One region of the Nanhaiella sioensis genome, then DNA from elsewhere that is predicted to be linked to it. Evidence: riboswitches for the same ligand, from Rfam matches in the RefSeq annotation. Region 1 holds a riboswitch; the other holds the start of a gene.
What was found. Region 1 has a riboswitch for thiamine pyrophosphate ahead of tenI (thiazole tautomerase TenI). Riboswitches for the same ligand answer to the same signal wherever they lie in the genome.

Region 1 (17,170 bases):
CCTAAAGGCCTCTTCTGGTATTGATGTCAAAGACTTGATTGAGAATTTCTCAGGAAAAGGAAATATAAAAAATAGTTTAGACGAATTAAAGGAAGAAATGGTAAAAGAGCCTATTTTGGTAGAAGGAAAGTCGAAAGATCTAGTAACAAGTGAACAACAATAATATTGATTTGTAAGACAAAAAAAGGAAATTGACATATCATCAACGATATGTCAATTTCCTTTTTGTCGTGTATATTAGTCTTAATGAATGATTACATCATGAATCGTTTGTTACTTATATAAAGAAACTTAACTAGTTGTTCTCACTCTAAAGTAACAAAGGTAATATATGAACATGTAGAAAAATAAACAGATAAACAGCTTTATTTATAATAAAGTAATGTTGAAAGATAACTTTAATTGACCTTTCTCAAATAGATGATCGACTATTTTGTCATCATCACCCTTTTATTTTGTTAGGAAAGGTCTGAATCAAGCTTTTGAAGTTGTTTTATACTGTTGTCATTGTTTTGTAGACTACTAACTTTAGTTGTAAACTTGTTTATTTCTATGGGCGAAATATAACAATCAAAGATTATAACAATTTCTATTTGTGAAAAAAGAAATACATTTGCGTTAATTTCACAGATCTAACACAATTTTATTGTAAAATGACTGTTAGATATTTTTTACATAATAAAATTGGTAATAATGGACTTATCAATGATAGAAGGGGGGATAAATTAATAATGAAAAAGTTACTTGTATTAGTTGCAGTATTGATCATAGGGTTAGTTGGTTGTTCTAAAACAGAGGAGCCACCTGTACAATTGGAATTGATTGAGGTAGTAATTCAAACTAAGCCAGCTGTAATTAATCCACAGGATGAAGTTGAAATATCCGCAACAGTAACACAGGGAGAAGGTTTTGTTAATGATGCTGATAGTGTGACCTTTGAAATTAAAAAAATGGACGAAGAGGAATCAGAGGAAGTAGAGGGAAAGCTCAAAGGAGACGGAGTTTATTTTATTAACAAAACTTTTTCAGAAGCAGGTGTTTATGCTGTTACTGCACATGTTACAGCACGAGGGTTACATACTATGCCTACGGAAGATATAACAGTCGGTTCGGCTGATGTTCAGCAAGAGAGCGAAAGCGTAATGAATGATGACTCAAGTGAGAGCATGGATATGAACGACGAAGATAGTCACGAGAACATGGAAAGTGAATCTACCGACCATGAAGAAGTAAATCATGGTGAAGGACTCAAAATTCATTTTATGTCAATGGATAATGTGAAATTAAATACTGAAGTAGCATTAACGGCACATATCCAATTAGATAATAATCCATTATCAAAAGCTGAGGTTCAGTTTGAAGTTTGGCAGGACGGTCAAGAAAAGCATGATTATATTGACGCTATTGAAGGTGACGCTGGAGAATATAAGGCGCTAAAAACGTTTGATACCATCGGTGAGTATAAAGTGACTGTCCATATGAAAAAGGATGAGCTTCATGATCATATTGATAAAACAATTCATGTAGTAAAATAACCTATAAAAGGAAGTTTATAAGGATAAAGCTATAACTAGACAGCTATTGGGGCGACTCTAAGTCGATAATTCGACTTAGAGCCGCTCTTTTTTATTGGAGTAAATTGGTAATATTTTTTTATGTTTTTTTTTCATCATTGGAATGGAATTATGGTAATTAGCACCAAAAATTAAGTTGCGTTTTTTATGTGGTTCGATTTATACTAGATATATAATTCTTTATAAAGAACTTAAAATTCATTAAGGAGAACAGTTTTGAGGATTATAATGTCCTTTTTTGGAGGTGAATTTTTTGTTACCGATAAGCATACAACAACCTGCTAGTGGGGTTGTATCAATTGTAAGATTTAGAAATCAGTCTATCCAAACGAAAAGTGCAGCTATTAAAATTATCTCTTTTCAAGATGATGGGTTAATTTTTGTTTGTGATTTGAAATTTCCTGTGAGTAAAGAAATAATTTTAAAAATTAACTTAGATATATTTAAAGAAGAAATAAATGTATTTGGAAGTATCGATGAAAGGTGTGAAATAGGAATAAAAGGATATGAGCATGTGAATGTTTACCATTTAGTAAGTGATGAGGTTATTGGAGACCTTTCAGAGGTAACAAAAAAATATTTGAAATTATCATTGTATAAAAAGAACCTAGAGATTATACAACAACAAGATAAGATGTATTGAGTAGAGAAAGGGAGATGGTGCTCACTAAAGAAAAAATGCCGAAGGAGGAAAATAAATGGATGGTTGTAAGGTAAAAGAGATAAGAATAATGCAAGGGATTTCTTTGTCAGAACTTTCTAAACTATCGGGTGTTTCTAAATCATATTTAAGTATCATTGAAAGAGGAATACAGAAGAACCCTAGTATAGAAATAATTTGTAAAATTGCAGCAGCACTTAATGTGAATGTTGAAAAACTTATCAGTCCAAATGATGAAAAGTATATACATAAAGAAATAGATAATGAGGTTTTAGCATTAGCATTAGAGTTTTCTCAAGTTGATATCGATAAGGAAAAAGTAAAAAAATTTAAAGAATTCATCGAATTGCTCAAGTAAACAATATAGGGGGCTTGTATATAAGTCTTTGCTTCTTTCGATTTGAGACTAAGAATAGCTATCAATTTATTGTTCTTTATTAAGAATATGAATGATTTGTCTGTTGTATGACAAGTATTAAACATGTTGTATTTTATCAGTAAGAACAAATAAGATGATTTAACAGTTGGTGGAGAAGGAGATTCATGAAAAAATTTTATATTTGTTTTGTTTTTCTTGGTATCTTAATTATTGCTTATCCAAAAGTGAATAATTTTTATAACTCTTACAATCAACAAAAGTTATTACAGTCCTTCAAACAAGTATCACCAGTAACGATAGATGATAACTTACAAAGTAATTACCAGGCGGTAAATCAAGTATTAAACAAAGGTGAGACAATTGATTCTGGAAAGATAACTAAAAGTCAACCAGATAAAGTATTAGAAAGTGAAAATCTCGACGTTATAGGTACTCTTTCAATTAATAAAATTGAGTTAATTCTACCGATTGTTGAGGGGTCTTCAGATAAAGACTTGAAATATGCTGCTGGTCATTTAATTGAAACGGCTCCTTTAGGTAAAAAAGGTAACGCTGCTATCGCAGCACACCGAAGTTATACTTACGGAAAATTTTTTAATAGATTAGATGAACTTGAAAGTGGGGATGAGATAGTCATTCAAACCCTTACTGATTATCATGTGTATTCTGTTTTTAATAAGATAGTAGTTTTACCAACTGATATGTCTGTTCTTTCTAATCTAGGAGATGATTCATATATTACGTTAATTACCTGCGATCCTATTAAGAATCCTACTCATCGTTTAATTGTTCAGGCACAAAAGAAAAATGATGACTGACAGAGGATTTTTGCCTACAGCCTTGTTGTTATTACGAAGAAAAAATGCGGGACATAATAGAAAATTTATTATTAGGTAATTCATATGGAAAAAGGAAATTTATTGAGATGTTCAGGGAAGAGGATATATAGCAACAAAGTATATAACAAAGAAAACTATTGTGGAGGGGAAAAAATGAGTAATACAAAGCAGCAAGTAAAGCTCGATGAGGAGTGGGTTGATTTAATTCTTACAGCATTAGAAATTGGTTTACCTGTAGAGGAAATACGTAATTTCTTAAAAGATGTCAAACAAGCATAATTGAAAAAATCTACTGTGCTTTAAGTTGTTATGATTTTATGAAACAATCATCTCTTGCTCTATGGTATACTAAAACATATATGCGAAAATGTTTAGTAAATGAATATATACGCAGAAATAATTCGAATAGTTTTTATGTCCAATGAATTTAGATAACCAATAAAACATTTTAACTCTAACATAGAAAGAAATAAGTAGGTGAAAAAATGATAGGGGAACGCGTGAAAAAATACCGATTACAAAAAGAATTATCACTAACAGAGTTGGCTGATCGTGCCGGGGTTGCAAAATCATATTTAAGCTCTTTAGAGCGCAATCTCCAGTCAAATCCTTCTGTTCAGTTTTTAGAAAAAATTTCAATGGTTTTAGATGTTTCAGTCAATTCATTATTATTTGATGAAGATGAAATACCCGATGAAGATCTTGATTCTGAATGGATAAACCTTGTAAGAGAGGCAATGGATTCTGGTGTTTCGAAAAATGATTTTAAAGAATTTTTAGAATTTAACAAATGGAAACTTAAAAAACAATAATATTCTTTTAACCATATTAATAACAACTTACATGCTCATCGAGCTCTTATGTGGATTATTCTTCATAGGGGCTTTTTGTTTTTTCTTTGAACTATTTGATAGGGGCATTCGTATTATACATGATTAACACATTTTTAATACTTGTTCACAAAACTATATTTTTTAGAGGTGGTTTGTATTGAGTGTGCTTAAATATTGTTTAATTACTTTAATCATATGTTTTCAAATACTTGGGTTTGTATTTCTCTTAATTAAATTCAAAGTAAGTTTGTATTTTTTTGGTAGTGCTTTTGTTATTTTAATCATGTTACTTGTCATGTTAATTTTTGAACGTTTAAAAGGAAAAAAAAGGAGGAAGATCAAGATGATCTTAGTAACTACTGATTTTGTCCCAGGGAAAGAGATCAAACAATTAATAGGATTTGTTAGAGGAAATACTGTGCAAACGAAGCATATTGGTAAAGATATCATGGCAGGGCTTAAGACACTTGTTGGAGGAGAAATTAAAGAATATACAGAAGTCATGGATGAGGCTCGGCAGCGGGCGATTAGCAGAATGGTAGAAGATGCAAAAAGTAAAGGGGCGAATGCCATTATATGTTTACGCTTAGAAACATCTAATGTGATGACAGGTGCTTCTGAAATCATTGCATTCGGAACAGCTGTAGTAGTTGAATAGTACGTTTATTTCGTGAAATTTGTTGCTTTCTTATTAAATTAGTACAGTTTCGCGAGGGATTGTTGGTCCCCATCGTTTAAATGTGAAAAGTTGATATGATATTCCTTTTTGCTTTTCTAAAAACGAATATAATTAAAGTTCAGGAAATCTCTTCTTCTCTAAAGATTATAAAAATTCTATATCTTGTGAAAAGCTGTGAGTCATGATATTCACTCAACTGTCATATATATTAATTGAGAAATCTAGTACATGTGTTATACTATGAAAAGAAATAACTAAAGGCTTTCTTAGGAAAGTATGAGACAGCCTAACTAAATATATTAACACTAGGGGAGTCTGAATAAAGACTGAGATGGAAGCTTGTTTCCAGACCCTTTGAACCTGATCTGGCTGACACCAGCGTAGGGAAGTGGACAACATGTGATAATGACTTTGTCTTCATGCTTAATTTATGAAATAGGTGTGAGACATATTATTCATGAATTGGATTAATAACGTCAACTATTCATTTCGATACATGTAAACCCACTCTTACGCAAGAGTGGGTTTTTTAGTTGCTTATGCTTATGACTGTTGCTGGCGACATGTACATTTCAATATTGTTATTTTCCTATTTGCCAATCACGTCTAGGACACAAATTATAGTATATGGGTAATTCTCAATATCGATGAGCAGTTTGGATTGCTAAGCAAATTTAAGTTGGTACATTCCTCATCTTGATATGTGAGACCGTTTATTAGTGAGTAATGTCTAGAGCTGAATAAACTAAGCTCAAATACTTGACTAAATTTATTTACAAGGAGGTCTTATGGCAAACAAAGAGCTACATATTGTTTCAACTGGGGCACAATCAATCAACACGTTTGTTTCGATTATTAGTGAGATTCATCCTTTTGCAACTGCTATACATTTACGTGAAAAACAAATGTCAGCGAGAGACTTATACCAAACGATTAATCAACTAATTCAACGAAGTGTACCACTTAATAAAATAGTCATAAATGACCGAATTGATGTTGCTTCAATTGCTGAAGTTGGTGGTGTTCAGCTAGCATATCATAGCTTATCAGTAGGCGATGTGAAAAGGGCATTTCCAAAACTTCGCATTGGGAAGTCTGTTCATTCATTAGAAGAGGCTGTTGAAGCAGAACTGCAAGGGGCTGACTATGTGATATATGGTCATATTTATCCTACCTCCTCCAAAAAAGGAGTGATAGCTAAAGGGGTTGATAGCGTCGAAGAATTAAAAAAACAGCTATCTATACCTTTAATTGTCATTGGAGGAATTAAACCATCTCATATTCCTGAACTGATAGATAGAGGAGTAGATGGAGTGGCAGTATTGTCAGGCGTATTATTAGCCCAAACGCCTATAGAAGCAGTAAAGGAATATTCAAAAATGTTATCGAAAGAGATGATTACATGAAGAAAACGTATGATGCCATCGTTATTGGTGGGGGTATAAATGGTGGTTCAATCGCTTATCATCTAGCAAAGCGAGGGCACCATGTGCTGGTCATTGAGAAAGATCAATTAGGTAGTAAAGCTTCTGGTGCTGCTGCAGGGATGTTAGCAGCTCAAGCGGAATTAACTGAGGATGGGCCACTGTTTCAATTAGCAAAAAAAAGCAGGAGCATGTTTCCTACAATGATCGAGGAATTAGAATGCAAATCGAACGTCCATATTGGATATGTGAACAAAGGAATGCTCAAGATTGCAATAAGTGAAGAAGAGGAGCAGCAATTAAAACACATTATTCAATTGCAGAAAAATATTGGGGAACAAACTGAATATTTAACATCTGAGGAAGTGAGAGCATATGAACCTTCACTATCTCCAGTTGTAAGAGGAGCTATGAGTATACCTACAGATGGCCAAGTGTCCGCTTATGATTTAACGATTGCATTTTTTAGGGCAGCAAGGGTGCTAGGAGCTACGATCAAAGAGGAAACGAATGTTTATTCATTAATCATAAAAAATAATAGAATCCAAGGTGTTGTGACAAACGAGGGTGAATTCCATTCCGAACGGATTATTGTAGCTAGCGGTGCTTGGACGGACATGGTTGTCAAGCAAACTGGGTTGTCATTGCCTAGCTATCCAGTAAAAGGGGAATGTTTAGCTGTCAAGACTGACAAACCTCTGTTAACACAAACAATCTTTTCTCATCATTGTTACCTAGTTCCAAAAAAAGGTGGAAGAATAATTATTGGAGCAACAATGTACCCAAATACATTCAATACGACAGTATCTACGGGTTCAGTTTGTAGTCTAATAGAGAAAGCTTCGATCATTTTACCAGAAATTATCAACACTCAATTTGAAAAAGCATGGTCAGGCATTCGTCCTCAAACTCACGATGGTATGCCTTTGTTAGGGGAGCACCCGCATGTGGAGGGCTTAATTATAGCTACAGGGCATTATCGTAATGGGATTTTGTTAGCCCCTATAACTGGCAAAGTTACTGCTGATTTAGTTGAAGGAATCGATCTTGATCATGAGTTAATACACCATTTTCGAATTGATCGTTAAAATGATTGGGTTTTTAAATATAGGTTCTTTTTCCGTATGTTTTGTTGATGAGATATACAGCTAGCTTACGTAAACAGATTGAATGTTGTACGCAAATCAACACCGAGATAGAAAATATGAAAATAACAATCTAAGATTAGACAATGTTGTTAGTGAAAGGAGTGTGAGAATGAAGTTATTTATTAATGGTGATCGGGTTGATGTACCTGATACTTTAGAAAATATATCAGATGTACTCGCCCACTTCGAGCTTGAGGATAACATTGTTATTGTTGAAATTAACTCTACTATTTTACAAAAACAGGATCATAAAGATACACAAGTAAATGATAATGACAAAATTGAGATTGTACATTTTGTAGGAGGCGGTTAATATGTTAAAAATTGGACCATATGAATTTTCATCACGCTTATTTTTAGGAACAGGTAAATATTCTAGTTTTGAGGTACAAAAGGAAGCTGTTGATGTATCGAATACAGAAGTATTAACTTTTGCAGTTCGAAGAATGAATATTTATGAAAAAAGTCAACCTAATTTTTTAGAACAGTTAGACGTGAGTAAATATAAGTTATTACCAAATACGGCTGGCGCAGCAACGGCTGAAGAAGCTGTTCGTATTGCAAAGCTAGCAAAAGCTTCTGGTCTTTGTGATATGATAAAAGTAGAAGTAATTGGAGATTCAAAAACGTTGCTACCAGATCCAATAGAAACGTACAAAGCATCCGAACAATTACTTGATGAAGGCTTTATTGTCTTGCCTTATACGTCTGATGATGTTGTACTAGCAAGAAAACTACAGGAGTTAGGCTGTCATGCAATTATGCCAGGTGCATCACCGATTGGCTCTGGACAAGGTATTATCAATCCTTTAAATTTAAGCTTTATTATTGAACAGGCTACGGTTCCAGTAATCGTAGACGCAGGAATCGGTAGTCCAACAGATGCAAGCTTAGCAATGGAGTTAGGTGCTGACGGCGTATTGTTGAATACAGCAGTATCTGGTGCAAATGACCCGGTTAAGATGGCACAAGCAATGAAGCTGGGGATTGATGCAGGACGGTTAGGGTATGAGGCGGGGCGTATACCAAAAAAACGATATGCTACTGCTAGCAGTCCGATGGAAGGAATGAGCATTGGTTGAGTGAACGTTATTCACGACAACAATTATTTTTACCGATTGGTGAAACAGGTCAACAAAAAATCTCTAACAAGCATGTACTCCTTATTGGGGCTGGAGCATTAGGAACAGGCAATGCTGAAGCCCTCGTGCGAGCAGGGGTTGGAAAATTAACAATCGTTGATAGAGATTATGTTGAATGGAGCAATTTACAAAGACAACAACTTTATAGTGAAATAGATGCACAAGAGAGAATACCTAAGGCTGTTGCAGCAAAAAGCCGATTACAAGCGATAAATTCACATGTGGAAATCAATGCACATGTTGCAGATGTGTCTGTACGAGAAATGGAAGAGTTGGTTTTAGGAGTAGATCTCATCCTTGATGCAACCGATAATTTCGATACGAGATTGCTAATAAATGATATTTCGCAAAAATACGAAATTCCTTGGATATATGGTGCTTGTGTTGGAAGCTATGGAATTAGCTATACTATTGTCCCTGGAATCACACCATGTTTACATTGTTTACTAGAAACAGTCCCTTTAGGAGGGATGACATGTGATACTGCTGGAATTATTAGTCCAGCAGTTCAAATGGTGGTCGCTTATCAGACAACTGAAGCTTTAAAGATATTAGTCGAAGACTGGGCTGCTTTAAGAAAAAAGCTAGTATCTTTTGATCTTTGGAAAAATCAACATTCAGCAATTAGTGTTGATAAAGTAAAGAAGACTGAATGTTCATCTTGTGGTGAAGATAGAACCTATCCATTTCTATCTTATGAAAATCAAACGAAATCAGCCATTCTTTGTGGCAGAGACGCGGTACAAATTCGACCACCCAAAAAAATTGATCGGGATTTGGAAAAAGTAGCTGATCTACTGAAATCTCAAGGTGGTACGGTTGAGCGAAATCCATATTTAGTTGCATTTTCGACAGGTCAACATCGGCTCGTTATTTTTAAAGATGGTCGTGTCCTCGTTCACGGCACAAAGGAAATATCAGAGGCAAGGTCGTTATATCACAAATATTTAGGGTGAAAACATGTAATGAAATGAAGACACTCATTGCCAATACAGTCAAACAACATACTGTTTTGCTTGGAGTGTTGTTTTTAGCGATAAACAAAGCATTGTTACTTCATCCAAATGAGGATGTATAAACCTTCAAAAGCTGCGCTAATTTAGTAGCAATAACAACATTTTAAAATGAGCTAAATAAAATAGTGTATGTTCAAAAAGTCCTTCCCATTATCAAGCACTTACTTATTTGAACATCCTAGTAAAGTTGGAGATGGTACAAATGAATGTATATAAAGCATTAACAATTGCTGGATCTGATAGCGGAGGTGGAGCAGGGATTCAAGCTGATTTAAAAACATTTCAAGAGCTTGATGTGTTTGGTATGTCTGCTATTACAGCAGTGACCGCACAAAATACTCTCGGTGTTCAAGGGGTCTTCCCATTAACAGTAGAAGCTGCGATTCAACAAATAGACTCTATCGCTACCGATTTAGCTCCAGACGCCATAAAAACTGGCATGCTATTTTCGAGTGAATTAATCAAAGCGGTAGCTAATAAAATTTCTGAATATAGGTGGCAACATATAATTGTTGACCCTGTAATGGTTGCAAAGGGTGGTGCTGCCTTGCTTCAAGAAGAAGCGGTTACGACTCTTAAGAAGTACTTAATCCCGTTAGCATATGTTATTACTCCGAATATACCAGAAGCAGAAATAATTGCAGGCATCAAGATAAATAATTTGGATGATCGACAAAACGCTGCAAAAATGATTCATGAACTAGGTGCACAGAATGTAATCATTAAAGGTGGTCATGACGAAGACGATATTGTTGTAGACTTATTATTTGATGGTGACGAGTTTTATGAGTTTCATAACAAAAGAATAGAAACGAGACATACACATGGAACTGGTTGTACTTTTGCAGCGGCAATTACCGCAGAAATTGCTAAAGGAAAAGCTATTTACGAGGCTATTGAGACTGCAGAAGCTTTTATCCAAGCAGCGATACAGCATGAGTTAGGCATTGGTTCGGGACATGGACCTACGAATCATTGGGCATTTGGTAAGAAAGGAGCTCTTTAAAATGTCTAATAAAAAGGTTCAAGAAATGTTACCACTTTATCTCGTGATGGGCAGTCAAGATTGTTTAGGTGATCCTTGTGTCGTTCTACTCGAAGCGATCCGTGGTGGTATCACTGCTTTTCAATATCGTGAAAAAGGTATTGAAGCAAAAAGTGGCATAGCAAAATATGATCTAGGAATTGAGCTTAAAAAGATATGTAAAGATCACAACATCCCTTTTTTCGTTAACGATGATATTGAACTAGCAATTAAGCTTCAAGCAGATGGTGTACATATTGGCCAAGAGGATGAGCCAGTCGAAAATGTGCGTAGTAAAATAGGCTCCACAATGGTATTAGGCGTATCTGCTCATACTGTTGAGCAAGCAAAAGATGCAACCGCAAAAGGAGCCGATTATTTAGGTGTAGGCTCAATCTATCCAACTAATACAAAAAAAGATGCGACAAATGTAAATGGACCTTCGATTATTCAAGAAATGAGGGACAACGACATTTCGGTACCGATTGTTGCAATTGGTGGGATAAAAGCTGGAAAGATTCAGCCAATAATACAAGCTGGAGCAGAGGGTGTTGCAGTCATTACAGCGATTACACATGCAGAGGATAAAATGAACGCTACACGCAAATTAATTGAAGAAGTTAGCTCAGCAAAGATTTAAATCGTTAACACAATTTGTTAATTCACATATTTTTTAAAAAAATAAGAATTGACAGAACAAGCCAATTAATGATAATCTAGCAAAGTATTAACTTTAACTATTAACAAGGAGGGTTACGAAATGATGAAGAAAATTGTATTCATTACTGATATCAAAGATATAGACGTGAACAATAACAATAACAATAACTTCATAATGAAAAACGTGACCTATCCAATGACGGCTTTTTATATTTAAACTAAGAGAATTTTTAAAAAATCTCAGAAGTTGAAAAACAATTGTTCTCACAAGGTATAGGTCATGGAATTAATCCGTGGTTTGTGCCTTTTTATATTGCTATACAATATAATTGGATAATTAGGGCATATCTGGAATCATTCGGATATGCCCTTTTTATATATAACGATTGTTCAACATAACAGAGCAAAGGTATTTCTGTTCATTGAACACTAAAACAACATACTTAACCAAATTTTTGAGGAGGACATGAAATGGAATCGAAACAATCATTGAGAACGATGAATACTGGGGATCTCGAAGGTGGCTAGCGTACAGACAACTAAGAAAAGGAGGATGATCACATGTTTTCAGTTTTATTAAAATTAAAATGGTTTTTTAAGGAAGAATGGAAACGCTACGCAGTGGCAATTACATTATTGTTTATCGTGAACATATTAGAGGTGATTCCGCCATGGCTAATCGGTGGGGCAATTGACGATATTTTTGTAGGTAGTTTGACTGTTCAAAAACTGACTCAATATTTACTGGTGTTATTGGCAATTATGGTTGTCACATATGCAATGACATATAAATGGATGTACAACTTATTCGGTGGAGCGTTCGTTGTGGAGCGAACGTTACGTTCAAGATTTATGAATCATTTATTAAAGATGACCCCAACATTTTATGAAAAGAAACGCACAGGGGATTTAATGGCACAGGCTACGAATGATTTAAAAGCCATATCAATCACAGCCGGTTTTGGAATACTTACACTCATAGATTCTTCTGCATATATGTTGACGATATTATTTACAATGGGCTTTATGATCAGCTGGAAGTTAACGCTTGCGGCAGTGTTACCAATGCCAATCATGGCGATTGCGATGAAGATTTATGGAAAGAAAATCCATGAACGGTTTACGGAAGCTCAGGATTCATTTGGTGATATGAATGACCGTGTGTTGGAATCCATATCAGGTGTTCGAGTTGTGCGTGCATATGTACAGGAGCAAGCAGACCGACAACAATTTGAGTCCCAGACCAACGATGTTTATAAGAAAAATGTAAAAGTTGCAGTCATTGATGCACTGTTTGACCCAACGATAAAAGTATTAGTTGGTATGAGTTATTTAATAGGTCTAGGTTACGGAGCGTATCTAGTCTTTCATAAGGCTATTACATTAGGTGAGCTCGTTTCATTTAACGTTTATTTAGGAATGCTTATATGGCCAATGTTTGCAGTGGGAGAATTAATGAATGTAATGCAACGTGGTAATGCGTCACTAGATCGTGTTAACGAAACACTTTCATATGAAGCAGATGTAATGGACGATAAGCAACCTCGTTCGCTTGAATATCCAGGAGCAATTTCATTTGACAATGTGACATTTAAATATCCTTCTTCAGAGGTTAATAATTTGGAGGGAATATCATTCAATCTATCTCGTGGAGAAACGTTAGGGATTGTTGGTAAAACAGGAAGTGGAAAGACAACGTTAGTAAAACAACTTTTACGTGAATACCCGCTTGGTACTGGAAATATTGCTATTTCTGATGTGTCACTTGAGCATATTGCGATAGAGGAAATTCAAGGATGGCTCGGTTACGTTCCTCAAGATCACGTGCTGTTCTCTAGAACTGTAAAAGAAAATATCATATTTGGTAAGAAAGACGCAACAGACAAAGAGATTGACAAAGCCATTGATTTAGCTGCTTTCCGTAAAGATTTAGCTCTTATTCCTGAAGGACTAGAAACATTAGTAGGAGAAAAAGGAGTGTCATTGTCGGGCGGGCAAAAGCAGCGGATTTCTATCTCTCGAGCGCTCGTAGTTAATCCAGAAATACTGATTCTAGACGATTCTCTTTCAGCAGTTGATGCTAAAACAGAAACAAAAATTATTGAGAATATCCAGCAAGAACGAGCTGGCAAAACTACAATTATAACAACACACAGATTGTCTGCTGTCCAGCATGCTGACAGAATACTCGTTCTCGAAGATGGAAAAATCACTGAAGATGGTACCCATTTTGAATTACTACAACAAAACGGATGGTACAAAGAGCAATATGACCGTCAGCAACTAGAAGAACATATTGAAGAGGAGGTGGTTGTATGACGATAGGAAAACGCTTATTTAATTATGCCCTTTTATACAAAAAAACAATCATCTTTGCACTACTCATGCTAATGGTTGCTGTTGCAGCTGATTTAGCTGGTCCATTTATTGCAAAGCGCATGATTGATCAGCACATTTTAGGAATTGATAGTTATCCGTGGTATGAAACAGATGAAGGGGAAAACGCTGTATTATATCAAGATACATGGTACAAACGGGAGGATCACTTTTCTGTCGATGAAGTAAAAGGAAAAGAGGTTCGCGTCTTACAAGTAGGTAGAGATTATGTGTTTGTTGACCAACCAGTTACGACTCCTGAGGGTGAAAGAACATTTGATGACGGCACATTGATCATTACCCGTAGTAATGAACAGATGAGCTATCCAGCTGTCGAACTAACAAATGATGAGCTATTATCTTTTTACATGCCAGAAGTAGACGATTTATTTAAATTAATTTTAGTGTACTTTGCTTTGCTTGTCGTCGCTTCAATATTCACATATGGGCAAAAATTTTATCTAGAAACTTCGGCAAATCGTATTATTAAGAAAATGAGAAACGATGTATTTACACATATTCAAAAACTGCCAATTAAATATTTCGACAGCTTACCAGCTGGAAAAATAGTTTCAAGGATTACTAATGATACTGAAACGATAAAAGAACTATTTGTAACCGTGTTAGCAACATTCGTTACTAGTATTATTTATATTACTGGTATTTATATTGCGTTATTTTTATTAGACGTAAAACTTGCACTCATTTGTTTAGTGCTTGTTCCAATACTAGTCATTTGGATTAAATTTTATCGAAAGTATGCGTCAAAATACAACCATATCATACGATCACGCTTAAGTGATATAAATGCAATGATCAATGAATCAATACAAGGAATGACTATTATTCAAGCATTCCGAAGAAAACCTGAAACAAAAGAAGAATTCGAAGAAATTAATAAAGATTATTTCGACCATCAAAATAAGTTACTACGCTTAAATTCTTTAACATCTCATAATTTAGTTGGCGTACTACGTAATATTGCCTTCGTTGCTTTGATTTGGTATTTTGGTGGCCAATCATTAACAGCAAATTCGGCTGTATCCCTAGGTGTGCTATATGCGTTTGTTGATTATTTGAATCGTCTATTCCAACCGATCACTGGATTAGTAAACCAATTAGCAAATCTTGAGCAAGCATTAGTATCTTCAGAACGAGTTTTTGAGCTTCTTGACAAAGATGGCACAGAAGTTTGTGAGGATAAAATGCCACGCTATAAAGGTAATGTTACATTTGATAAAGTTTCTTTCGGCTATAAAGAAGGGGAAACAGTTCTCCATGATATTTCCTTTGAGGCGAAGGAAGGGGATACGATTGCACTTGTAGGTCATACGGGTTCAGGAAAAAGTTCAGTTATGAATCTTCTGTCCCGCTTTTATGATACGAAAGAAGGCAAAATACTCATTGACGGTCAAGATATAAATACTATCCCAGTACAAATGATAAGGCAGCATATGGCAATCGTTTTACAAGATCCATTTTTGTTTACGGGTACAATAGCTTCTAACGTTAGCTTAAATGACCCAATGATAACTCGTGAACAAGTAGAAAAAGCTTTAAGAGATGTTGGGGCAGATCGATTGCTTAAAAACTTACAAAATGGCTATGACGAGAAGGTAATTGAAAAAGGGAGTACGTTATCTACAGGGCAGAGACAGTTAATATCTTTTGCACGTGCACTTGCTTTTGATCCAGCAGTTCTCATTCTTGATGAGGCCACCGCAAATGTTGATACAGAAACTGAAAAGATTATTCAAGACGGGTTAGAAGTGTTGAAAAAAGGACGTACAACATTTATTATCGCTCATCGCCTATCGACGATAAAAAATGCAAATCAAATTTTAGTACTCGATCGAGGACGAATTGTTGAACAAGGTAATCACGATGATCTCATGCAAATGAGAGGCAAATACTATCAGATGTACCAGTTACAACAAGGTAAACAGTCATCTTTAGCAGGATAAACGGTACTTCAACGTAACGGATGACCTATTTAAAACATGTATTTTACCGTATGAGGAGTTTTCGATTAAAAACATGTTTTATGGGTCAAACTGAGACATTTATGGGTCAAAAACGTGAATTTATGGGTCAAACTGAGACATTTATGGGTCAAAAACATGTTTTATGGGTCAAACTGAGACATTTATGGGTCAAAAACATGAATTTATGGGTCAAATAGAGAGGTTTATCGGTCAAAACATGTTTATGGATCAAAATCGACAAGTGGTGGTGAACGACCATGACGGAAATTGATAAACGGGGTAGATTAGATGAAGAAATGTTTAGTTACCGAGTAACAAAGAACAACACAGTTTTTATTACATGGATGGGTAAACAAGTAAAAACATTAAAAGGTAAAGAAGCAGAAAAAATAATTACTAAACTTCAGCAAGCCAATAGTAAGCATGAAGTTCAATTAATTCTTGCTAAAGTAACAGGAAATTTCAAAAGAGGTAATGAACGTTCTATAAATTAGGAAAAGGTGATATAAGTGAATACTCAAGAAACACAAAACTTGTTCAGGCTATGGGATGTGAAATGGACAGAGGAAGCTGCTAATTCTATATATAGATATTCTCCTGTATATAAATGTCAGTATCGAGGGCAGGATGTTATTATTAAACGAACTCGAAGAACGATGGATACTGCACAAAAGCTTGTTGAATGGACTACGAGCTTACATTCTAATGGAATAAAAGTGGTTACCCCAGTCAAGGTAGAAAATCCATTCATTCAATATAAAGACCATACTTGGACAATGTATCCATTTATTAAAGGTCGTAAATATGATGGTTCTCTTCAAGACATCTATGAAGCAGGAAGATTATTAGGTCAAATTCACAATAAAGTAGATACGTTTGAATGTGCTCGGTTTGACTGGCTAAATTTTGATGATGAATTTACGAATGATGTAACAAATGACTTGCAAGAGATCTCATCTAACTTATTAAAAAATCGTCCAGAGAAAAAAGAGTTTAATATATTAAAAGGTCGTATTGAAGATTTCTTAACGAGTGATTTTTCTCGTTTAAAGAAAAAAACGCTACCAATGGTTAATGCAAGCTGGGATTATAAAGCAAGTAATTTAGTTTACGAAAAAGATAATCATCCAGTTTTAATTGATCCAGACAATGGAGGAATTGTTCCAAGAATTGTAGACTTAGCATTAGCATTAATTTTATTCCATACTGAGATAGAAACCGCACCTAGCAGGTTGTTTACTGAAGAGGAATGGACTGAATTTACAAAAGGATATTTTGAATATATTACATTAACTGAAGAAGAAAAAATATTATGGCAAGACGTATTGTTATTCGTTTATTTTGATGAAGCGTTGTGGGCAATCGTTGATATGGAAGACGATGAAACAGAGCGACAAAAGAAGTTTATATATTCTTTAACAGCATTTAAT
Region 2 (17,170 bases), 3.4 Mb from region 1:
GTGTCGTTATCGCTTTGTAAATCCTCATTTCGTCTATATGTAGATGCAGTTGTTGATGCAACTTCTTCGACTAGCTTCGGATTTTGGGCAATCGGTAGGGTAAAACAAAATCTAGACCCTATACCAACTTCAGTCCAATCGACCCAAATACGACCATTCATCTTTTCTATTAATTGTCGACTAATATATAACCCTAAACCCATACTTTGATAGCTATCAACTTGCATAAATTGGTCTAATTGTTCGTAATAACTAAATATCTCTTCCCTTTTCTCATCTGGGATTCCTATTCCCGTATCTTCTATATATATGTATAAGGTTTCTTCTATTTTTTGAGATGAAACAGTAATTTCCCCACGCTCTGTGTGCTTTATCGCGTTATGGATTAAGTTATACAAGATTTGGCGCAAACGATTTTCGTCAGCTTCTACTAACGCATAATCGTGTAGATTATTTATTAAGTCAATATTTTTCCCTTGCACTTCAAATGCGAGTACATCAAACACGATTTGAGCTGATACTTTAATATCTACAGTTGCTATGTGTAACTGCAATTGTCCATTTTTTAGTCTGGAGACATCAATTAAATCATTTACTAAATTGGATAGCTTAACTGAGGTGTCGTGAATGAGTGTAAGATTATTCCTTTCGTTATTTGACATTTGATCTTTTTTATCTAACAAGTATGAAGAAATATTAATAATACCGTGTAATGGTGTTTTTAACTCATGAGAAGTTTTTGCTAAAAACTCATCTTTCATTTTGTTCATTGAAATTAACTTATTCGACAAGCTTTCAAGCATGCCAAATGTATGTGTATATCGAAGAGCTAATAAAATATACATTACCGCTACAAAGATAACAATACTTATTTCTCTGTATTGGCCTAAATCATAAATAATTTGAGACCGAGTTTTTATAATCGGCTCCCATTGTATAAATTCTCCAGTCAAAGCTACCATAATATCAAAGAAATTAATCGTACCGAAATACATAAAAAAAAGAAAAATAAATATGCTCGATAATAGTAATAACTCTCTTTTCTCGACCTCATCATATTTTCTTTTATAAAATACCCTCACTAACTTAAAGAAAATAAAACTTAAACAACCTCCGCTAATAAATAAGAAAAACATCTCCATATGAGTATATTTATCATAAGGAAACAGCAAAACTATTAAAGGATAAATCACTAAGAGTGAGCATGCAATACGCATCACCCTCTTAGAAAGTAATGTCGCATCTAACGCATGAAGGAATAAGAATATGAATAAAATTGCGCTATATGCTGATATATCTTGAATCTTATAGGCCGTATCAATTGAAATTGATGGAAAAAACAGCATAAAGAGCTTCTCACTTCTACATGAGTAAGAGATTAATAAACATAAGAAAAATAATCCATTGTATAAATAAAACTTGTTACTTTTCATTTTCATAAAATAAATACTCATATGATATACACAAAATAACAACAAAACAAAAATAATAGCTAAATCTGTACCAAAAGAGATGAGTTGCAACTTAGATATGTCCTCTTGAAGGCCAAATTCTATATCGTCAATAATACCCCCATCATAATAATCATATTTAGATACTTGTATGACTAATTCAAAAGAGGATTGATTTAGCGGGAAATACTTTGCATAAGGAATATTACCGATTTGTTGCGTCTCTACATTGTTGGTAGGCTCCCCACTCTGCCCGACTAAATAACCGTTAATAAACAATTTATGTGCCATGCGTATATCATTAATTTTAATTCCGAAAAGTTGGTCAGTATGTTTATCATTTAATAATACCTTTAGTCGATAGGTAGCAAACCCATCTTTATTTATTACACTCGTACCTCGTATTTGATTACCAACGTTCGGAACATTTTGAAAGTTGTTACTAAAATCGTTCTTATTTAAAATAGCAGGTTGTAATAGTACATTTTCATAAAATTCCCAATTCCCATTAAGACTAACTAAGCCATCCTTCTTAAAGTTCCAATTGGTAAGGTCGATAACTCCTTTATTAGCAGTTGGAGCAGATGGGTTAGAATTAGTCACCGGATTTAAAAAGTATAGAAAAAGTATTGCTAATATTAACCCGATGATGATCATTTGACGTTCATGCTTACTCATCTTATTTCTCCTAATTAAAAAATTATAATTAAATATCGGAATAAATTATTATACTACACAAAATCATGACACAAGAATAAATTGTAATGTGTTTCATCAGTCACGATTAATAAACTTTTTTCTAATTGTTACAGAAAACTAGTTGTATACGTTCAATGACTATGAAAAACAACAGCAACACTTTTCCTAATCTGTATTGCTTTTGAAATAAGTAAAGAAAAGATCGTATTCGATTAACACCATATTTAACAAGGAATGAAACTTATTATTGTAAATATTTATGCGTATATATTTCTACTCTATGAGAAAACACCCCATTAGAAAAAAATAAAATAAATGTAAGTAATTGTCGGAATTCTCAATATTTAAAATTTTTTAAAAGAGTGCTTTTTCGTGATACCATATAAATAAATTATATTAATCGGAGGGGTTCTCATGAATGTTCAAGAATTGCGTAACCACTTTATTTCTCAAAGGAAATATGAACCTATTGATGGTAATGAATTGCTTGATTTCGCAAGACAAATCTACTTGCATGGAAACCTTCCCATTAGAGATTATAGAAATATTGTACGTCAATTAGAGACTGATGGAGCGCAGAAGCCTGAGTATGTTGTAGATGAAATCGTCTAAACGTTATATGCGAGCTGCAAGTCAAAATGGGCTTTCACGTTCATTTGACTTCCGATAACAAAACATAATTGACTAATCTCTTACTATTCATCTAAAAAACTATGACATCATATTATAAGACATAATATGGAGGGGATACTATTATCCCCTCTATTTTTATCCAATACCTAATCTACTAATTATCAATTTTCCTAAAAAAACCATCAAAATCAATGAACTGAACACGCTCTATACCAAAAAGCTTATATTTTATTTTCAACTGCTTAATTTCAGTCGTCTTGTAAGATTGATCAAATTCCTCCATTCTTAGTACATATGTCACTACAAACCTTTCTTTATCAGGTTGATAGTCTTGAATATCTCGATATACGGTATCTATTTTTCTTTCCTCATTTTCAGCTAAGCTTCCATAAAATCCACTTACATAAATATAAGGTATAGCTGATAATCTATCACTCTCATTTAATGCTGTACCATCATTTTTTATTATTGTAATTTCTTTTATAATTGGACTACCTACACCATTCCATTTCATGCCATAAGACAAATGGACTGCGTCATTATCTCTTAATGATTCTAGTGGAATTCACGTGTGGCTCCATGTTGAAAACCCACTTTCATCAAAATCCTTGTATAAATTGATAGTTAAAATCACTCCAACAGTGATTAAAGTAATGATCGGCCCCGATAAAATAATGAACCATTCTTTTTTCACCTCACCACTCCATTCTAGTTAATACGTTCAAGTTAAGAAGTACACTTTTCTTAACATCATTAAAATATATCCCACTTATAGAGATCAGTTCAAAAGATCCATAGGAGATATTTTCATTTTTTTCTTTTTATGGATATTAATGAAGTTTGATCTTATTTTATCATTAAATTCCATTTTATTTTGAATAAAAGTTATATTTATCGCCTTTTTATCCAATAGTAATAAAGATGGAAAACTATACATAGGAGGAATTAAGGATGGGTCGTGGTAAGCATTTTAATCATAAACGGAAAGGTTATAAAAACACCAAACATAAATTCGGACATAATGTAGCAGCAAAATATAAAGAAGAAGCAGAATTTGCAATCGAAACAGTAGCTACGAGGAAAGATCGTCCAGTTTCAATTCACGTTGAAAAAGAGTAAGTTTTGTTAGAAATAGTCTGTGTAAATAAGAGTATTTAATGAAAGTTCATGGTAAAAACAAGTGAGAAGTAAGCGCTATTCGCCTACTTCTCACTATATAGAAGATTTAGCCGTATATATTGGAGCCTGTTTGCGTAAATTCCTCTGCCTTTTGCTTCATTCCCTCTTCTATCACTTCAGACTCATTTTTACCTTGGTCTTTTGCCATATCTCGAATGTCTTGAGATATTCGCATTGAACAAAACTTAGGCCCACACATTGAGCAAAAATGGGCTGTTTTAGCACCTTCGGCAGGCAATGTTTCATCGTGATATTCACGTGCTCGCTCTGGGTCTAACGAAAGGTTAAATTGATCGTGCCACCTAAACTCAAAGCGTGCCTTAGAAAGTGCATCATCTCGATTTTGAGCACCAGGATGTCCTTTCGCAAGATCTGCTGCATGAGCAGCAATTTTGTATGCGATAACTCCTTCACGTACATCTTCTTTGTTCGGTAAGCCTAGGTGTTCTTTAGGTGTTACGTAGCAAAGCATCGCCGTTCCAAACCAACCAATCATTGCAGCACCTATAGCTGAAGTAATATGGTCATAGCCAGGCGCAATGTCTGTCGTTAATGGGCCAAGTGTGTAAAATGGCGCATCGTGACAAACTTCTTGTTGTTTATCCACATTTTCTTTTATAAGATGCATCGGAACATGACCAGGTCCTTCAATCATCACTTGAACATCATGCTTCCAAGCAATTTTCGTTAATTCACCCAATGTTTCCAATTCAGCAAACTGCGCTTCATCGTTCGCATCAGCAATGGAACCTGGACGGAGACCATCCCCTAAAGAAACTGATATGTCATATGTTTTTAAGATTTCACAAATATCTTCAAAATGAGTATATAGAAAGTTTTCTTCATGATGTGCTAAGCACCACTGCGCTAAAATAGACCCACCTCTAGAAACAATGCCTGTCGTACGCTTTGCAGTCATTGGTATATATCTCAAAAGTACCCCTGCATGAATCGTAAAGTAATCTACACCTTGTTCAGCTTGCTCAATTAATGTGTCACGATATACTTCCCACGTTAAGTCTTCCGCAATGCCATTTACTTTTTCAAGCGCTTGATAAATAGGAACCGTTCCGACTGGAACTGGTGCATTTCTTATAATCCATTCTCTCGTTGTATGTATGTTTTTCCCTGTAGACAAGTCCATCATCGTATCTGCACCCCAACGAATAGCCCATGTCATTTTTTCTACTTCCTCATCGATGGATGACGAGACGGCCGAATTGCCAATATTCGCATTAATTTTCACATGGAAGTTTTTCCCTATAATCATCGGTTCACTTTCTGGATGATTAATATTTGCTGGAATGATCGCGCGACCACTAGCTACTTCATCTCGGACAAACTCTGGGCTCATATTTTCACGTATAGCTATAAATTCCATTTCAGGGGTTATTATACCCTTTCTTGCATAGTGCAATTGTGTGACACATCCGCCACTTTTTGCTCGTAGAGGCTGCTTATTAATATGTGGAAATTGTTCAAGGTTTGAACGAGCATCTGATTCTACATATCCATTATCCTCTGGTTTTATTTCACGGCCTTCATACTGTTCAACATCATTTCGTTTAATAATCCAGTCATCTCGTAGCTTTGGAAGACCTCTCCGTATGTCAACATCATATGCAATGTCTGTATACGGTCCGCTCGTATCGTATACTCTCACAGGCTCATTTTCTTCCTCGCCAAAAGTACCACTAGTATGTTGAAGCTCAATTTCTCTCATCGGTACTTTTACATCAGCTTGTTCTCCTTGTACATAAACCTTCTTGCTACAAGGAAATGTCATATTTTGTGCAATACTTTCTTTTGTCATTGAAAATTCCTCCTCAATAATATGAATGAATCAACTGTCAGATAGTCGGTTTGTATAAAGTATACATTTTCCAACTATCTTATGAAGTTGCTAACCCATACCAACTAAAAAAGAGTTCTCAAAATTGAGAACCCTTTTGTTGAAAGTAATTTATGACATAGCTATAGTAACAATAAGCTGGTCGAATTCTACTTCCCTACGCTGGTATGAGCCAGATCAGGTTCTAAGAGTCAAAGAACTTTAAAGCGCTCTTCTCTCAGTCCAAGCTATTGGACCCCCCTAGTAGTGAACATATGTAATTATCGTTAATACTATAACACAATTAATATTGTTGTGAATAGAGAAAAAAGAAATTATACAATTTATTATTTTTCTTTAAGTTCACTTATCATCGCATTTAATAAATAATCAACTGATTGATGAAGGTTTAACAAACGCTTCCCCTTCCCTTCATTATAAAAAACTTGAACAGACAATGTTTGCAAATTTTCAATAGTCGATTCAATTTGCATTGGATAAATATACTTAGGGTTTTGTTCATTAATCCACTGCAAAGCATTGATTTTCCACATATCAAGAATTTTATTAACTTCATTAGCAAACGGATATACCTCACGATAAAAATCAACTTCAACATGAGTAAGCTCTTTTCTTTGTTCCAGTATATCTATGCATTTATTATTAAATGTCTTTAACATATTTGTTAATTTTATTAATTTTTCGTAATTTTCCATATTATTTTCTCCAATTAATCTACTTAAGTTCCAATAATATTATATCAATTCGATGGATTGATTGAAAGGATAGCGAGGGTATCTTTTACTGAATTTTCATGTGGGATTAGAGTGCAATGTCGATGATGTTATGGTCATATATATTTTCTATTTTATGAAGGTTATTTGATATAGTTTTAATATTCCTTTGTTGTTGCTCAACATATATACCTATGTGTTCTTCAACATGATTAACAAGCTTTTGATCTATTAATTCAAGATAGTCAAGCAATTCATCAAACACCGAATTCTGCAATTCTTTATTGGTCAATTCCATTTATCTTCTTCCTCCTCATCAGTATATTTAACTTACATTATAATCATTGAGCTAAACATAGCCTCTCTTTTACTTATACGGTATAGTTTCGTGATGTTAAGCTCAACACCTCCACGATTGACAAAACTAGAACTAATTCAACAAAGAAAGTCGACAATTTTATATTTGCGACAATTCGACAACGCAGTTCGCATGAAAATAACAGGATTGTTTACACTAATTGTTAGGAGGTGTTTTAGTTGGCCAAAAATAAAAACAACAAGCAGCAAAATACTCGAGAAAATAAACAGAAAGCAACGGGATATGGTAACCCAAAACTAGAAGGCCCTAATAAACCTGCTACTTAACTTCAAACGAAGATGAGGGCTAGCCTTCCCTCATCTTCGATATATTACGTGTGAATCACCTCAACTACATGTCCTCATAGTACACTCTCCAATCGTTTACTTCATTCAAAATATTATATTTGTAACATTATTATACGAACAACCGTCTAATTATTTGAGGCTAAATAACGTGTAAAAAGAAGTTTATCACTTGCCATAACTAAAAAAAACACCTATACTTTTTTTTTAACATCATTATGATGACACTTTGTTAAAATCGTTACAATGTAGTTTTACTATTTGTTATGATAGTTGGTGAAGTTAGGTGAGGAGGATGAATCAGTGATTCGCTATCCGAATGGTAAATTATATAAAGAAAAACAAGAAAAAGATACTAATACCGCTAAAAAAGCTTCATACAGTAATCGTGGTATGACTTTGGAAGAGGATATTAATGACTCTAATCATTATTATTTACTACACAATATAGCGGTTATTCACAAAAAGCCAACGCCAGTTCAAATCGTACAAGTTGACTATCCGAAAAGAAGTGCTGCTGTTATTAAAGAAGCCTATTTTAAACAAGCTTCAACTACTGACTATAATGGTATTTACAAGGGTAGGTATATAGATTTTGAAGCTAAAGAAACTAGAAACAAAACATCATTCCCTTTGCAAAACTTTCACGACCACCAAATTAAACATATGCGAGATGTAATAAATCATAACGGATTGTGTTTTGTCATTTTACGATTTACTAAGAATGAACAGATCTTTCTGCTAGAAGCTACCCACCTATTAAGTTTTTGGGACCGTATGAAAAAAGGAGATAGAAAATCAATAACAAAACAAGAGATAGTGGATTTAGGTCATGAAGTCCCACTAGGCTATAAGCCACGCATTGATTATCTTAACATATTGGATAATATTTATTTCTCATAACTCTGCTAGGGATTATTAAGTTGAAAGGTAGGAATACCACATGGCAAGTCAATCACAGTCAAGAACAGCACGTAAACAAGCTGAACGTAACCATAAAAGTAAACAAAAACCTAAAAAAAGTATCTTTCAATTTATTAAGAAACTTATTTTAGTATTTTTTTCGTTAGGAATTATTGGCGCTATAGTTGGAGGAATTGCATTTTATGTAATCATTAAAGATGTGCCTCCATTAGATGAACAAGCATTTCAAGCCTCATTCTCTTCAAAGGTATTTGATAAAGATGGCAATGAATTTGCTGAGCTTGGGATAGAGAAACGCACGTATGTAAAATATAACGAAATTCCAACAGTACTTCAAGATGCATTTCTAGCTGTTGAAGACGCTCGTTTTCTTGAACATCATGGAATTGACCCCATTCGAATCGGTGGAGCCGTTCTTGCTAATATTACAGAAGGCTTCGGTGCTGAAGGGGCAAGTACTATCACACAACAAGTTGTCAAAAACTATGTGTTAACACCTGAAAAAAAAATAAGTCGAAAAGTTCAAGAGGCATGGTTAGCATATAAGCTTGAACAAATTAAATCTAAAGAAGAGATATTAGAACTGTATTTAAATAAAATCTTTTTAGGTGGAAGTACGTACGGAGTAGGCAAAGCAGCTGAAGTATATTTCGGCCTTGATAAAGATAATTTAATTGACATGCAACTAAATCAGGCTGCTTTACTAGCAGGAATGACTCAAAGTCCAAATAATTACAATCCTATTAAAAATCCTGAAGCAGCAGAAGAAAGAAGAAATGTTGTACTATCTTTAATGGCGCAACATGGCTTTATTTCAGCTGAACAGGCTGAACAAGCCAAAGCAATACCTGTTGAAGAATCACTGAATGTAACAACAATAGAATCTGAACCTTATGACGCTTTTCTAGATTATGTTATAGAAGAAATTAATGAATCTGGAGATTACGATCTATATTCAGGTGGCCTAGAAATCTATACGACGTTAGATACAGAAGCACAAAAATATACTAATGAGCTGTTACAATCGAATAATGTTGTCAACTTCCCAAACGAGAACCTCCAAGCTGGAATTACATTACTTGATACGAAAACAGGTCAAATAAGAGCCATCGGTGGTGGACGTAATCAAGACGCTGCAAGAGGTTGGAATTATGCTATAGATACAAAAGCACAACCAGGATCTTCCATAAAACCTGTTCTTGATTATGGTCCTGCAATTGAATATTTAAAATGGTCGACATATGAACAAATTAATGATGAACAAATGACATATGCTGATTCTAATAAACAAATATATAATTGGTATGATGGATATAGAGGCTGGATGTCTATGAGATATGCTATAGAACAGTCAGTTAATGTTCCAGCAGTTAAAGCAGTGAGAGAAGTCGGTCTCGATAAAGCAAGAGACTTTGCGGTTGGTTTAGGAATCCCACTAGAAAAACAAATATACGAACCATACGCTATAGGTGGATTTAGTACTGGTGTATCTACATTAGACATGGCAGGTGCATTCAGTGCCTTTGGTAATGAAGGATTTTATAATCAACCTCATGCTGTTACTAAAATTGTTTTTCCTGATGGAAGGGAAATAGATTTAACGCCGGAAACAGAAGAAGCGATGTCAGATTACACTGCTTTTATGATAACTGATATGTTAAAATCTGTTGTTACCAATGGAACAGGTCGGGATGCCTTCGTTAGCAATGCAGTCCCAGTTGCCGGTAAAACAGGATCTACTAACTATCCTGTAGATGAAACACAAAAATACGGTTTACCGGAAAATGCAACGAAAGACGTATGGTTTGCAGGCTATACAACAGAATATACAGCAGCAATATGGACAGGATTTAATCGAATTAGTGAAGATGCATATTTTAAAAGCGTAGATGAAGAAAAAATTGCCCGTAGACTATTTAAAAATTTATTCACCCACATATCAGGTGGTGAATCTGCTGATTTCACTGTACCTAACAGTGTGGTTCAACAAAAGGTTGAAAAAGGGTCAAATCCCGCAAAATTACCTAGTGAATTTACACCACAAAGTGAAATCGTCTACGAATACTTTGTGAAAGGCACAGAACCAACTAAGGTCTCAGAAAAATATGATAAAATAGACCCACCTAATGGTTTTGAAGCTTTATATGATGAAAGAACTAATGCATTACAATTATTGTGGGACTACACGTTAGATGGATCTGAGGAAGAATTAAGTGACATTTCATTCGAAATTAAACAATCAATTGATGAAGGCCCGTATGAAGTAATAGGCACTACAAAAGAGTTTAGTTACCTCGTACCTGATCCGATTGAAGGGGCAATCTACTCTTATCAGATCTCAGCAGTTAGTGACAGCAATCCAGAAAATAGAAGTGACCCACTAAGTGCCTCTGTTGAGATTCCGATATTTGAGGAAGAATTAGAAAATCCGTTTGATGACTTATTTGATGAAGAGCCAGGAACTGATGATGAAGGAGAAATTGGAGACCCATTAATTGATGAAGGTGACCATGATGAACGGCCACCTGAACCACCTCCAAGTGAAGAGGATAATAATGAATAATAACTTAAAAAAACAACAGGCTATGAGAGGTAGCCTGTTGTTTTTTTGTGGGTAAGCTCGTCCAAATGGTGGTTAAACAAAAGTCATTTTTTCATTTGTAAATTAATATTTAAAGATTTTTAACTAAGGTTATTTTCACATAGATTATCGCCCTTCGTGCTCAAGTTATCCTCGAATATAACTATTGCTCCGTAAGTTGAATAACTACATAAAGCACTGTAATAGTAATTAACAAAGTTGACGAACCTTACTCACTAGCTAATTTCAATCTTAAGTATCGATGTTATTTTTGTAATGCAACAATCTTATAATATATTTTAGTACTTTCTTGAAATAACTCACTAAGCTGTATAAAAGAATGAAATTGATGTGGTTTTTTCATTATAAAATCAATTCTTTCACCTACATTGATCGGTTTGTATTTCAATTCTTTAATTTGATCTTGAATATTAATAAGGTTCGTTACAGGGCTGCTGTTCATCCAAAAAAGCATAGATAAGAACAAACCTAATGATTGATCAATCGCCTGTTTGATATTCGTTTTTTTCCTCTGCTGAAAATGTTGAGTTAACTCTGGTTCAATCCCCTTCCATTTAGCTATTACTATAGGAATATATTGCTCTATCGACAACCAAGGCTTAATTGTATCTATATCGTTATGTGCTGCAATGTCGTAGCCAAAATTAGTTAAATCAACGTTCAATTCAAATGAATTATGTAGGTTAATATTTAGATTTGTTATAGACTCAGGGAAAAAGAGTGTATTTTTCATATGGTTTGGGATATTTAGTTCCAACCTTATTTCTCCCCTTTGGTAATTCTGTTGTTCTTTTTCATTCTTTTTTTACCCTCTCTGCACAAATCAAGGAGTGGACATACTTCACACTGAGGTGATTGTGCTTTACAATGATATCTACCGAAAAATATCATGCGATGATGGGTCACAGACCATTCATCCTTTGGTACTTTTCGCATTAGTGTTTTTTCTACTTCTAAAACACTATCCTTCCAACGACATATCCCTAAACGTTTACTAACACGTTCAACATGAGTATCAACAGCAATCGCCGGTATGTCAAACGCGACTGAGACGACTACATTTGCTGTTTTTCTTCCTACACCTGGTAACTTCGTTAACTCGTCACGGTCATTAGGAACAATACCTCCATATTGCTCGATTAATAACTGAGATAGATTGCGGATATTTTTCGCCTTATTTCGAAATAAACCAATAGATCGAATATCCTGTTGTAACTCTTCTAATGAGACTGCCAAATAATCTTCAGGCTTCTTATACTTTGTAAACAACTTTTTAGTTACTTTATTTACAAGTGCATCGGTGCATTGTGCAGATAGAGCAACAGCAACCACAAGCTCAAATGGATTTGAGTGATTTAGTTCACAATGTGCATCAGGAAACATTTCCCCCATTTTATCTAAACAAAACCTAATTTGTGTATTATTTAACATAGTATATTTCACACCCAATTTTAATTATTGACTACTCCGCATTAATTGTTCCTTTCCCTACGAACAGATAACACTAATAAAGATTATCATTAGTGACGGTTATTCCTCTTTTAAAAAGATCAATATCATACAGTCTCCGTTGGATTTTTAGGTTAATTTACAACATTGTAAAGTAGTATTCTTTGTAATGCGGATCAGTCTTGTTAATCAATTTACATAAGTAAGTAGGACAAAAAAAATCAGGCTGCAAATAGCTCACCTGATTGTTCGCTACTTTTTTCAAAAGATCACTGCTGTTCAAGCCAATTATAAAAAGGAATAGTACGTTTATATTCCCCTTCCTGTGTACTTGACCGTTTTTGTTGATGCTTCCGAATATTTTTACCGTAACTTTGAGCTTGTTCAACCGTTTTTATCCCATTCTTTTTCCACTCAAATAATATGCGATCAATATATCTAAAATTTAATTTTCCTGATAGTACTGCTTCACGCAATGCTGTCTTAATAATGATTGGATTATATTGATCCTGATCAAGCCACATAGATAATGTTTCACCTTCGAATGGTGATAAAGGTCGACCAAACTCTTCTTCAAACATCACATATAAATTAATATCTTCTTTGTTTGGTTCTTCAACCGCTGTCTCTGATACAAAGCTCATTAAAACTTTTTCCCACAATGGCTGCAAGGAATACTGCTCATTAATTTTTCCATGCTCATCACTGCCTTCTTCAATACGAATATACGCTCTTTTTAATAACAATCGTAATATATCCGTGCACTCTTCTGTTGAAAGTGTCATTCTATTAGCTAATTCATTTGGTGTAGGGAATTTGTTTCCTTGTTCTATAAAAGAATACACATGTAAAATTAACATAAGTTCCTGTTCATTAAGACCAATCTGTACGTAGTTTTGTAACAGCATTTTTGGGATAGAGATACTGCCTTGATCAAGCCAGTCAAGCATTTTATCTTTACTTATCATTTATGACACCTCGTCCTTAGTATAACATGAACAAGAATATGTGATGACCGTTTACAAACCATTTCACAGTACATCATATATGCAAAAAGGATGTCTCAAAAGAAAACGATCTGACATACAATTTCTTGCAATAAGGAGATTCTTCCTTAAATATTGGATGAAATGTAAGTTAGATCCTTTAGAGTCACCCTCCAAGGGAATTTATCAGTCATAATATACTAAATAGCAAATGACAGACAAACATAATCATTTTAGTTTATATTTCAACTTAATTATTTATGAATACCATTTATTACAGTGAGATCTTCACTATTCACTTTCTGGTGAAAACCTTACCCCATTTAAAGCTCCCACCTATTGAGGTGGGAGCCGAAGAACATTAAAAGTTAACTAATATTAAGGATATAGACGGTTTAATAAACGTGGGAATGGAATTGTTTCACGTACATGCTCAACACCACTAAGCCATGCTACCGTTCTTTCTAATCCTAAGCCGAATCCAGAATGGGGAACCGAACCGTATTGACGTAAATCTAAATACCATTGATAAGCCTCTGGAGATAAATCATGTTCCTTCATACGTTGAGCTAATAATTCAGCATCATGTATGCGTTCAGAGCCGCCAATAATCTCACCATACCCTTCTGGAGCAATTAAATCAGCACATAACACAACATCGTCTCGATTTGGATCTGGCTGCATATAAAAAGGTTTTAATGCTGTCGGATAATGTGTTATAAATACAGGCTTTTCAAAACTTTCTGCAATTGCAGTTTCATGAGGAGAACCAAAATCATCCCCCCATTCAATATCGTCAAAGCCCTTGTCGTGTAAAAACTTAATTGCATCATCATACGTAATACGTGGGAATGGTGCTGTAATCTTACTAAGTGTTTCAGTTTCTCTCCCTAAAATTTTCAATTCAAGTGCACAGTTTTTCAACACTGCTTGAACGATATAGGCTACATATTGTTCTTGTACTTGTAAATTATCTTCAAACTCGTAGAATGCCATTTCGGGTTCAATCATCCAAAATTCGATTAGATGACGACGAGTCTTAGACTTTTCTGCACGGAAAGTAGGACCAAAAGAAAATACTTTTCCTAAAGCCATCGCAGCAGCCTCCATATATAATTGGCCACTTTGTGATAGATAAGCATCCTCTTCAAAATATTTAGTATGGAATAATTCCGTTGTCCCCTCAGGAGCACTTCCAGTTAATATTGGTGGATCTACTTTGACAAAGCCATTGTTATTGAAAAATTCATACGTTGCACGAATGATTTCATTACGTATTTTCATAACTGCATGCTGTCGTTTCGAGCGTATCCATAAATGACGATTGTCCATTAAAAATTCTGTACCATGCTTTTTAGGTGTTATCGGGTAGTCAACCGATTCACGAATCACTTTAATATTAGTTACTGTTAATTCATATCCAAAAGGTGACCGTTCATCTTCTTGAACCGTACCTGTTACAAACAATGAAGTTTCTTGTGTGATTGATTTAGCAAGCTTGAATACTTCTTCTTCAACCTCAGCCTTAACAACAACCCCTTGAATAAATCCTGAACCATCTCTTAACTGTAGAAAAGCGATTTTTCCACTTGAACGTTTGTTAGCTAACCAAGCTCCAATGGTTACTTCCTGGCCAACATATTTACTTACTTCAGTAATTGTCGTTTTCACTATAAAATTCCCTCCAAAATACAATACATCCGTTTGCAGAGGTAAACAAGTTGCTTGCCTCTTTTTATATGTATCCAAATTACATTATACATTTCGACAAAAATTGTTGCAAGGCAGAAAAGCGTGATTGCCACTGCTATTAGCTAATAGCACGGAAGAGTCTTAAAGCAACTTAGCATTGAGGCTAGACAATAAGACAATGCTATTCCAATCCTTATTCAACGAGAGTAAAAGTGCAAGATTCTCCAACAAAAAGGGTCTGACTCGATATTATTTGCACAATACATGCCTAAAGTACAAACTAACACTTTTTGAGTCAAACCCTCTTTTATTTGGCTGTTTATGCAGTTGTAATTCTACACCAGAATAAGCATCTCGTCTAAAACATAAAAAATAAATATATTAATCCCTTGTATCTTGAGTAAAAATGTATAATAAGCGCATATATTTTGAGTGCATATTAAAAATCATTATGCATGACATTGCACTTTCATAAAATGACTAATTCTTTCAATTGCTTTTTCTAAATGATCAAGTGATGTCGCGTATGAAAGTCGTAAATTGTCTGGAGCTCCGAATCCTGACCCTGGAATGATTGCAACTTTTTCTTCTTCCAAAAGAGCTTTAGCTAATTCATCTACGTCTTTTAAACCTGCTAATTTAGCTGCCTCTTTGGCATTAGGAAATAGGTAAAATGCCCCTTTAGGTTTAATACAAGTGAAGCCGGGAATTTGAATCAATTTTTCATAAATAATATTCAAGCGTTCTTCAAAAGCTACACGCATATCTTCTACAGGCTGTTGAGAACCATTATAAGCCGCAAGAGTAGCATATTGTGCAATTGACGTTGGGTTAGATGTACTGTGACTTGCAAGATTTGTCATTGCTTTAATAATTTCTTTATTACCTGCAGCATAGCCAATTCTCCATCCAGTCATCGAATGTGATTTGGATACACCATTGATAATGATCGTCTGCTCTTTTAATTGTGGAGATATCTGAGCAATCGAAACGTGTGCACTATTGGCGTATACGAGCTTTTCATAAATTTCATCAGAAATAATTAAGATGTTATGTTGTAAACATATTTCACCTAACTCTGCCAATTCTTCTTTACTATATAACATTCCAGTAGGGTTACTTGGAGAATTAATAATAATTGCTTTAGTGCGCTCTGTAATTGCTCCCCTAAGTTGTTCGCCAGTAATTTTAAACTCATTCTCTTCTTCACCCTTGACAAATACAGGATGTCCTTCTGCTAATTTTACTTGTTCAGGATAGCTAACCCAATATGGAGAAGGTATAATTACTTCGTCACCCTCATTAAGAAGGACTTGAAATAGTGTATAAAGTGCGTGTTTCGCACCAGTACATACAATTATTTCAGACGGATCATATTGAATCCCCTGATCTTTATTAAATTTATCACATATTTCTTTCTTTAAAGTTGGGAGGCCACCTGATGGTGTGTATTTAGTTTTACCTTCATTCATGGCTGTAATAGAAGCTTCTATAATATGCTGTGGAGTATTGAAATCTGGTTCACCAGCTCCTAACCCTATTACATCATGCCCTTGTTCTTTAAGTTCTTTTGCAGTAGCAGTAATAGCCAATGTTGTTGAAGGTGTTAATGAAGATACTCGATGTGCCAATTTCATGTCAGTTCCTCCTTGATTGTTTAGGATATTATATACCTTTTGCGTTGAGTGCCTGTTTCAAAATAAGAGTAATGATAAACGTATCGGTTTTGGTGATCAATATAAACCGTTTCCCAAATTGGTATATTTCCATCCATTCCTAACGTTACTGATATGATCTTTTTGGGATTTTGTTCTTTGTTAACCATGTCAATGATTTGCTGTTCTGTTGTGCCATCTGCTTGGTTTTTAATAACAATAGGTTTGTTAACATCCTCAGGGATAAAAACTGCTAGAGCTTGCTCTGACTGATCTTCTCCAAGCACAACAGAATATGCTTCTGTTCCATGATATGTATATACTTTGTGAATAGTTTGCATTTGTGCTTCCTTTTTAGCTATGTTAATTGCTGTATCTTCAGCGATTTCAATCGGCTTCATTGCACTTAAATACAAATATCCAAGTATTATAAAAAAAATAATAGTGCTAATAAAAGCTATTGGGATAATCCTTTTTTTCATCATTATAAAGTCCTTTTTATTACGTACGATAAATGGTAAAAACTGCTGTTTCTTCATCATTTTCGTCTAAAGCTAGTCCAAACATTAAATCTTGTCCTTTTAAAGTACGATTTAAATTATCGACAATTTTGTATAAATCAGAAGAATGTGCAATCTTTAAAGTAGATAATACTTCAATTTTACTTTCCAT

Region 2: linked by a shared signal. The riboswitch ahead of thiC (phosphomethylpyrimidine synthase ThiC) and the one ahead of tenI (thiazole tautomerase TenI) in region 1 are both predicted to bind thiamine pyrophosphate.

What each region holds. Positions count from the first base shown of each region.
Region 1 is NZ_JBKAEG010000001.1:1,161,131-1,178,300, reverse strand. Features, by position in the region: gene floT (flotillin lipid rafts scaffold protein FloT) at 1-163, shown strand, start outside; gene V1503_RS05475 (FixH family protein) at 732-1,535, shown strand; gene V1503_RS05470 (hypothetical protein) at 1,828-2,217, shown strand; gene V1503_RS05465 (helix-turn-helix domain-containing protein) at 2,273-2,593, shown strand; gene V1503_RS05460 (class D sortase) at 2,779-3,432, shown strand; gene V1503_RS05455 (anti-repressor SinI family protein) at 3,607-3,732, shown strand; gene V1503_RS05450 (helix-turn-helix domain-containing protein) at 3,939-4,265, shown strand; gene V1503_RS05445 (YbjQ family protein) at 4,630-4,944, shown strand; TPP riboswitch at 5,263-5,369, shown strand; gene tenI (thiazole tautomerase TenI) at 5,754-6,371, shown strand; gene thiO (glycine oxidase ThiO) at 6,368-7,477, shown strand; gene thiS (sulfur carrier protein ThiS) at 7,647-7,850, shown strand; gene V1503_RS05425 (thiazole synthase) at 7,852-8,619, shown strand; gene V1503_RS05420 (thiazole biosynthesis adenylyltransferase ThiF) at 8,616-9,635, shown strand; gene thiD (bifunctional hydroxymethylpyrimidine kinase/phosphomethylpyrimidine kinase) at 9,898-10,701, shown strand; gene thiE (thiamine phosphate synthase) at 10,703-11,359, shown strand; gene V1503_RS05405 (ABC transporter ATP-binding protein) at 11,941-13,698, shown strand; gene V1503_RS05400 (ABC transporter ATP-binding protein) at 13,695-15,719, shown strand; gene V1503_RS05395 (hypothetical protein) at 15,998-16,234, shown strand; gene V1503_RS05390 (phosphotransferase) at 16,250-17,170, shown strand, end outside.
Region 2 is NZ_JBKAEG010000001.1:4,529,158-4,546,327, reverse strand. Features, by position in the region: gene V1503_RS21500 (hybrid sensor histidine kinase/response regulator) at 1-2,129, opposite strand, end outside; gene V1503_RS21495 (YppF family protein) at 2,565-2,762, shown strand; gene V1503_RS21490 (hypothetical protein) at 2,938-3,309, opposite strand; gene V1503_RS21485 (hypothetical protein) at 3,349-3,477, opposite strand; gene V1503_RS21480 (hypothetical protein) at 3,735-3,902, shown strand; gene thiC (phosphomethylpyrimidine synthase ThiC) at 4,009-5,775, opposite strand; TPP riboswitch at 5,952-6,066, opposite strand; gene V1503_RS21470 (DUF1798 family protein) at 6,141-6,509, opposite strand; gene V1503_RS21465 (hypothetical protein) at 6,616-6,825, opposite strand; gene recU (Holliday junction resolvase RecU) at 7,494-8,093, shown strand; gene V1503_RS21455 (transglycosylase domain-containing protein) at 8,134-10,677, shown strand; gene V1503_RS21450 (YpoC family protein) at 10,961-11,473, opposite strand; gene nth (endonuclease III) at 11,476-12,147, opposite strand; gene V1503_RS21440 (DnaD domain-containing protein) at 12,435-13,130, opposite strand; gene asnS (asparagine--tRNA ligase) at 13,530-14,822, opposite strand; gene V1503_RS21430 (pyridoxal phosphate-dependent aminotransferase) at 15,293-16,480, opposite strand; gene V1503_RS21425 (cell wall elongation regulator TseB-like domain-containing protein) at 16,501-16,980, opposite strand; gene V1503_RS21420 (YpmA family protein) at 17,000-17,170, opposite strand.